DNA from 2 places in the Cutibacterium nasicola genome. Region 1 is predicted to be linked to the other one. Evidence: predicted binding sites of a transcription regulator. Region 1 holds the regulator's gene; the other holds the start of a gene.
What was found. Region 1 encodes HrcA, which represses chaperone genes, less so after heat shock. Its sites were predicted from a motif close to TTGGCACTCGNNNNNNNCGAGTGCCAA; they were not measured.
Positions count from the first base shown of each region.

Region 2: groL (chaperonin GroEL) is a predicted target of HrcA. The motif match lies at 2,440-2,466, and genes of this name have one in related genera.

Region 1 is NZ_CP199745.2:1,362,595-1,366,677, reverse strand. Features, by position in the region: gene ACUCCZ_RS06345 (inositol monophosphatase family protein) at 1-152, shown strand, start outside; gene ACUCCZ_RS06340 (MBL fold metallo-hydrolase) at 122-850, opposite strand; gene hrcA (heat-inducible transcriptional repressor HrcA) at 988-2,007, shown strand; gene dnaJ (molecular chaperone DnaJ) at 2,011-3,186, shown strand; gene ACUCCZ_RS06325 (16S rRNA (uracil(1498)-N(3))-methyltransferase) at 3,183-3,923, shown strand; gene ACUCCZ_RS06320 (zinc-dependent dehydrogenase) at 3,942-4,083, opposite strand, start outside.
Region 2 is NZ_CP199745.2:1,808,206-1,812,288, forward strand. Features, by position in the region: gene ACUCCZ_RS08540 (hypothetical protein) at 260-568, shown strand; gene groL (chaperonin GroEL) at 639-2,270, opposite strand; gene ACUCCZ_RS08550 (DUF3263 domain-containing protein) at 2,607-2,891, shown strand; gene manA (mannose-6-phosphate isomerase, class I) at 2,940-4,083, shown strand, end outside.

The DNA of each region.
Region 1 (4,083 bases):
ATCACCTGCCTGGTGCCCTCATGGTGCGCGAGCTCGGCGGAGTCGTTCGCACCGTGGACGGGGCCGAGTACGGGCCTCGCGAGATGTCGGGGAGACTCGTCGTCGCAGCCGACGAAGAGGCCTACCGGGTGATTGCTGAACTGTTGCGCTGATGTGTCGGACTGGCGGCAGGCCAGCTGGGGGGAATGTGCCGGCCCACCGGGGTGAGCGGGATGTCGACGGGGATCCTCGCGGCGAGCTCACCCCTCTGTGTCATGACGGCGGTGGCGTCAACGGGGTGCCCGTGGCCAGGCACGTAGATGCCTGCACCACCAGTACCGGTGATGACCGAGTCGATGGCTCGCGGCCAGCCCCGGAGGTCGGTCGTCTCGTCGGACTGTGGCTGGCCAGCGGTCTCCACCAGGTCTCCGACGAAGGTCACCCTCTCGTCGCAGATGATGACGACGAGGTCCCCGTCGGTGTGGGCCGGGCCGGGATGGATGACCTCAGCGCCGATCCCACCCAGATCGACATAGGCCATCAGTGAGATGGGGTGATCGACGTCGAGACCAGGACAGTGGGCCAGGGCGGCCTCGTGCATCCAGGCCTCAACCCCGTCAATTCCGGGAAGCCCGCCGCTGTGGTCATAGTGGTGGTGGGTGACGACGACCCGATCAACCGGACGACCCAGCATGCGTGCCGCCGACATCGCCAGGGCGTGTCCCTGCTCGGGAGTCGACCCGGTGTCGATGAGGAGGACGTGATCGTCGCCGGCGACCAGTCCGCAGGTGACGGTTTCCGATTCGACGACGGTCGTCCACACCCGGGCAGTGAGAGCGGACCACTGGGGAGTCTCGGGGTTCGTCGACATGGCCACCAGTGTGGCACGGGAATGTGCTACCAGCGAGAGAGACCGAAGCACTACGGGCGAACGCGATAAGGTGGCACTCGGCACCTGAGAGTGCCAAAGTGGGACTCGTAGCCGACGGGATCGCGTGAGGAGGGATTGTGCTCGACGACCGCAAGCTCGACGTGCTCAAGGCCATCGTCACCGATTTCGTCTCCAGCAAGGAGCCGGTGGGTTCCAAGGCATTGGTGGAACGTCACGGACTTCGAGTGTCCCCGGCAACCGTGCGCAATGACATGGCCGTGCTGGAGGAGGAGGGGTACATCACCCACCCCCACACCAGCGCCGGTCGTATTCCGACTGACAAGGGGTATCGCCTCTTCGTCGACCGGATTGCCACCCTCAAACCGCTGTCCGAGCCTGAGCGTCGAGCCATCCGGGCCTTCATGACCGGAGCTGTCGACCTCGACGATATCGTGCGTCGCACGGTGCGACTGCTCGCCCAGATCACCCACCAGGTCGCCATCATGCAGTACCCGGTGGCGACGACGGCGACGATCCGTCACCTCGAATTGGTGAGCTTGTCGACCGACCGCGTTCTCATCGTGCTCATCATGTCGTCGGGATCGGTGGAACAGCAGGTTGTCGAGCTTCCTGGTCATGACGAGGAGAATCTCGCCGTTCTTCGCACCCGGCTGAATGAGTCTCTCGTCGGATTGACAGTTACTGAGGCGGCCGACTCCCTTACTCGGCTCGTGGAAGATCTGGGGCCGGGCGAAGGCCGACAAGCGGCCTCGGTGATCGCCGCCATTGTCGAGATCCTCGCCATTGACCCGTCCGCCCGGGTGGTCGTTGCTGGAGTTCCCAATCTCACCGCGTTCGGTGCACAGTGGGAGACGACGGTGCGTCCCGTCCTGGAAGCCCTTGAGGAGCAGGTTGTCCTGATGCGACTGCTCGGCGAGGCGACTGCGGGGGAGGCTGGCGAAATCACGGTGCGTATTGGCGCTGAGAACACTGATGTGCCCTTCCAATCGACCTCGCTGGTGGCGAGCACCTATGGTCCTGAGGACGCCTTGTCGGGTCTTGGCGTCGTCGGGCCCACCCGAATGGACTACCCCTCAACCATGGCAGCTGTGCGAGCCGTGGCCCGCTATGTGGGCCGGTTCCTGGCAGAAGGATGATTCTTGAGCAACGACTACTACGAGATTCTTGGCGTTTCCCGTGATGCGAGCGCCGACGAGATCAAGAAGGCTTATCGCCGCAAGGCCATGAAACTTCACCCCGATGTCGCTGGGCCGGGATCGGAGGACGAGTTCAAGAAGGTCCAGGAAGCCTATGAGGTGCTCCAGGACCCGCAGAAGCGCGCCGTCTTCGACCGTGGCGGAGACCCGAACGCCCGCATGGGTGGATTCGGCGAGGGCGGATTCAGCACTGCCGGATTCGACTTCACCAACCTCGTGGACGCCATGTTCGGTGGCGGAACCTCCTTCGGCGGTGGCGGACGTGGGCCCCGCTCCCGGACCCGACGCGGCCAGGACGCCTTGGTGCGGATGCGCCTGAGCTTGGCTGAGGCGGTGTTCGGCGTCACCAAACCGCTGGACGTCGACACCGCGGTGGTGTGTCCGAAGTGTCAAGGTAAGGGAGCACAGTCCGGCTCGGAGCCGGTGACCTGCCACACCTGCCAAGGGCGCGGCGAGGTCATCACGGTGCAGCGGTCCCTCCTTGGTGACATTCGCACGAGCCAGCCCTGCCCGACCTGTCGTGGCTACGGCACGGTGATCCCCGATCCGTGCCAGGAGTGCTCCGGTGAGGGGCGGGTGCGCACCACCCGCACCATCAACGTCAAGATCCCTGCCGGAGTTGCTGACGGCAACCGGATCCACCTGGATTCCCAGGGAGAGGTGGGGCCCGGTGGCGGCCCGGCCGGAGACCTGTACATCGAGATGACGGTCAGCCCGCACGAGGTCTTCACCCGCGAGGGAGACAACCTCGAGATGGTCGTCACGATCCCGATGACCGCGGCTGCACTGGGAACCAATGTCGCGGTGCACACCCTGGAGGCCGATCGCGAGGACTTCGAGGAGTCCGAGAAGTCGGTCAACGTCGAGGTGCCGGCAGGAACCCAGTCGGGAACCCGCATCGTCGTGTCCGAGCGTGGAGTGCCGCGGCTGCGGCGTGGTGGACGCGGTGACCTAGGCGTCACCTTCATCGTTCAGACCCCGACCAAGCTCGACTCCCACCAGAAGGACCTGCTGTGCCAGCTGGCCGAGGCCCGCGGAGAGACCAAGGTGTCGGCGTCCGTCGAGAAGTCGGGTGGACGCGGCATGTTCTCCCGCATCAAGGAAGCCTTCGGCGGATGAGCGACGCCTGCTTCCTCGGAAAGATTGCTGGGGCCACCCTCGAGTCGGTGGTCGAGATCACCGGGGCGGAAGGGCACCATGCTGGTTCGGTGCGCCGCATTCGGGTGGGGGAGACCGTCCTCGTTACCGACGGTGAGGGCCATGCGGTGCGCGGACCTGCCGTCGAGGTGACGAAGGCGTCCGTGAGCGTCAAGGTGATCGAGGTGTTTGAGGCACCTGTCACTGCCCACCGCTGGGTTGCCGTCCAGGCCTTGCCGAAATCAGACCGTGCCGAGCTCGCGGTGGCGACCCTCACCGAGATGGGAGTTCACGAGATCTTGGCCTGGCAGGCAGATCGGAGCATTGTGCGCTGGAAGGGCGACAAGCAGACCAAGGGTGTCGCGAGATGGCAGGCGGCTGCCCGAGAGGCCACCAAACAGTCTCGACGTTTTCGTATACCGCAGGTAGAATTGGCGCAGACTCGTGAGGTTGTTGAGCGGATTCGCAGTGCCGAAGCCGCTTATATTTTGCATGAGTCGGCCACCGAACCACTGGTGCATCAGGAATTGCCGGCATTCGGTGAGGTGATCTTCATTGTCGGCCCAGAGGGGGGCATCACCGACCAAGAAGTGGACGCTCTCGTCGCGGCTGGTGCATGCCCTGTGACGGTATCGGATGGGGTGTTGAGAACTTCGACCGCCGGCGTGGTTGGCTTAGCCCAGTTGCGGGCCATGGCCAACCTCACCGCCTGCCGTTGAGAACGTCGTGGGTTGGGATCAGGGCTCGACCGTTACTTTGATGGCCTCGCCCTTCGCGACGATGTCGAAGACTGTCATGACGTCGTCAAGCTTCACATGGCGCGTAATGAGGTCCTTGACCGGCACCTGCCCCGACGCGATGTACTGCAGGGCACGCTTG
Region 2 (4,083 bases), 450 kb from region 1:
ATCCCACCATTTCACGATGTGGCTCAAGCAGGACAAGGCGTCACTCCTATTCAGCGGGGCCTTGGTACTTGTGGGAATACTGCTTTTCTTCATCCCCATGTTCACATGGCTCTCTGTGAGCGCTACTGACAGCAGCGCCACCATGAATGGCATGGGTCACATCTCGATCAGTTCCGTCGAGGATCAAAGTAGTGACGATATCCAGACACTTGGTTTGATCAATTCATGGTTACCGGCAGTTACCAATCCGATCCACACCATGCTCATTTGGACAGGAATAATCCTCATTGCCGCCGGGGTCGTCACCGCTCTGACAACCAGCAAACTCGGTGACGTCATCGCCGCTGTGTCCTCCGGATGCATGGCTTTGATCTGGCTGGTGCTCACCGCCAACGCCATGCACGCTCTCAACAAGGCGTTTGCGGGCACACCGGACCAACTGCGTGTGAACATGGGGGCAGGCGTCATCATCGGCATGGTGCTGCTCGTCGCAGCACTGGCAGTATCGATCATTCACCTCGTCCGAACACCGGCACCATCGCGCAGGATATCCACGGATCACCTCTGAACCGTTGTCACCGACAAAAACAATGGGGCGGCTCCAATCGGAGCCGCCCCATTTAGTCAGGTGGACTGGATCACATCATTCCGCCCATGCCACCCATGTCCATGTCACCGCCAGCCGGAGCAGCCTTCACGGGCTCGGGCTTGTCAGCAATGACGGCCTCAGTGGTGAGGAACAGAGCCGCGATCGAGGCGGCGTTCTGCAAGGCCGAGCGGGTCACCTTGGCCGGATCGATGATACCGGCCTTGACCATGTCAACGTACTCGCCGGTGGCGGCGTTGAGGCCCTCTCCGACGGACAGGCCGGCGACCTTCTCAGCCACGACTCCACCCTCGAGACCAGCGTTGATGGCGATCTGCTTGAGGGGGGCGGAGCACGCGGTCACGACGATCTGGGCACCGGTGAGCTCGTCACCCTCCAGGCCCTCGATCCTGGCAGCCTTGGAAGCCTGGATGAGGGCGACACCACCACCAGGGATGATGCCCTCCTCGACGGCAGCCTTGGCGTTGCGCACGGCGTCCTCGATACGGTGCTTGCGCTCCTTGAGCTCCACCTCGGTGGCAGCACCCACCTTGATGACGGCGACGCCGCCAGCGAGCTTGGCGAGACGCTCTTGCAGCTTCTCGCGGTCGTAGTCGGAGTCGGAGTTCTCGATCTCCTTGCGGATCTGGGCGACGCGTCCGGCGATCTGCTCGGAGTCGCCGGCACCGTCGACGATGGTGGCCTCGTCCTTGGTGACGACAACCTGGCGGGCGTGGCCCAGCAGGTCGAGGGTGACGGCGTCGAGGGACAGACCGACCTCCTCGGAGATGACCTGGCCACCGGTGAGGATGGCGATGTCGTTGAGCATGGCCTTACGACGGTCGCCAAAGCCCGGAGCCTTGACGGCGACGGACTTGAAGGTGCCGCGGATCTTGTTGACGATGAGACCAGCGAGGGCCTCACCCTCGACATCCTCGGCGATGACGAACAGCGGCTTGCCGGACTGCATGACCTTCTCAAGGACCGGCAGGAGATCCTTCAGCGAGGAGATCTTGGAGTTGACGATGAGGATGTAGGGATCCTCGAGGACAGCCTCCATGCGCTCGGTGTCGGTGACGAAATAGGGCGAGATGTAGCCCTTGTCGAAGCGCATGCCCTCGGTGAGCTCGAGCTCCAGACCGAAGGTGTTGGACTCCTCGACGGTGATGACGCCTTCCTTGCCGACCTTGTCCATGGCCTCGGCGATGATCTCACCGACGGTGGGATCGGCAGCCGAGATGGAGGCGGTGGAGGCGATCTGGTCCTTGGTCTCGATGTCGATGGCCATCTCGGACAGGCGAGCGCTGATGGCCTCGACGGCGGTCTCGATGCCCTTCTTCAGGCCCATCGGGTTGGCGCCGGCGGTGACGTTGCGCAGGCCCTCACGAACCATGGCCTGAGCCAGGACGGTGGCGGTGGTGGTGCCGTCGCCAGCGACGTCGTCGGTCTTCTTGGCGACCTCCTTGACGAGCTCAGCGCCGATCTTCTCGTACGGATCGTCGAGTTCGATCTCCTTGGCGATGGATACACCGTCGTTGGTGATGGTGGGAGCGCCCCACGACTTCTCGAGAACGACGTTGCGGCCCTTGGGGCCGAGGGTGACCTTGACCGCGTCGGCGAGGGTGTTCATACCCGCCTCGAGTCCGCGGCGGGCCTCGATGTTGAATTCGATGAGTTTTGCCATATTTAGGGGATTCCTCCGCTCCGGTGGGCTTGGCAGCCCGTGGACGTCAGATGATGTGGCGGGAGCGACCCCGCGTTCTGATTCCCCGTGATGCCCGCGACGGACGATCTGGTGATCTCATCACCGGGATGACCACCCTCGTTCGGCGCTCGCAACACCGACCCGGGCAGTAGCACTCTCGCTTGCCGAGTGCCAGTATCATGTTTAGCACTCGCACCCGGCGAGTGCAAAGGGTTGACGAGCGGAAGGTGGCCGATTGTGGTGTTGACGATGGCCTCAGACAGATTGAGCCCCGTCACCAGATGATGTGTGTGGTACGGGTCCTACACTGGGTCTGTGTCAGATTCCCCCACTTCCGAAACCGTGACGTCCGGCGAACTCAGTGCATCGGACCGCGCGATTCTGGATCTCGAGGAATCCTGGCAGGCCGGGAATCCGAGTGTTGACAAGGAGACCGTCATCCGCGAGAAGCTCGGCATGTCGTCCCCCCGTTACCACTTACGGCTCAACGAGCTGATCGACGATGAGCCGGCCGCGCGATATGCGCCTTCCCTCATCGGGAGGCTGCAACGAATCCGCAATCAACAGCGCAGGAACCGCAGCGCACAGCTGCTCGGATGACACACGCGGCATTGTCTACGATGCGCCACCATTGACGAGAGGCACACTATGAAACGCCTGACCGGTACGGTCCGGACGTACTCCTGGGGCTCCTATGACGCCATCCCCAACATCTTGGGAAAAGAAGCCGACGGCGAGCCCTGGGCCGAGTACTGGCTCGGAGCCCATGGAACCTCACCGTCGACCCTTGACGGCATTCCCCTCACCGAATACCTCAAGGCTCACCCCGACGAGCTGGGTGAGCGCAGCCGCAATGCCTTCGGATCCAGGCTGCCCTTCCTGCTCAAGATCCTCTCGGCTCGCCGCCCGCTGAGCCTCCAGGCCCATCCTGACGCACGCATGGCGCGACAGGGGTTCGCGCGCGAGAACCAGGCCGGTGTCGACGTCAACGATCCCCAGCGCACCTTCGTCGACGACTGGCCCAAGCCGGAACTCCTCGTTGCCCTCACCGATTTCGAAGGATTGTGCGGGTTCCGCGATCCGCATGAGACACGCCAGCTGTTCGATGGGCTTGACGTGCACACCCCGACGGACCCGGTATTGGGGTCGCTCACCGAGCGTTCCGGCCCGGCGGCGCTGGCTGAGACCTTCCTTGACTGCATCACCGGGGATGACCTGCGCCGACAGATCGTCACCGAGGTGGTGTCAGGGGCCGTCAACCACGTTGGAGAGGACACGCCGCTGGGTGAGTTCGCTCGCACGGCCGTCGAGCTCGACGAGTATTTCCCCGGGGATCCGTCGATCCTGGCGGCACTCATGCTCAACCGGATCCATCTCAAGCCCGGCGAATCGCTGACAGTCCCTCCCGGTCTCATGCATTCCTACTTGTCAGGCACGGGCATCGAGATCATGGCCGACTCCAACAACGTCGTGCGTGGCGGACTCACCGACAAACACATTGACGTCGACTCCCTGATAGGGATCGTGGATTTCCAAACCCAGGAACCACGAGTCATGGCGGCCGAGGAGGCAGATCCCGGTCTGCGGGTCTTCCCGAGCACCGATGACCAGTTCCGGCTGTGGGAACTCGACCTCGACACCGCCCGTCCAGCCATCCTGCCGGCCAGCGATCTGGCCCGAATCCTGCTCATCACCGGTGGGTACGCGGTGTGCTCGAGTTCCCAGGGCACTGACGAGATCGTGCATGGACAGGCCGTCTGGGTTCCCGCTGGCGAACAGGTACAGGTGGACG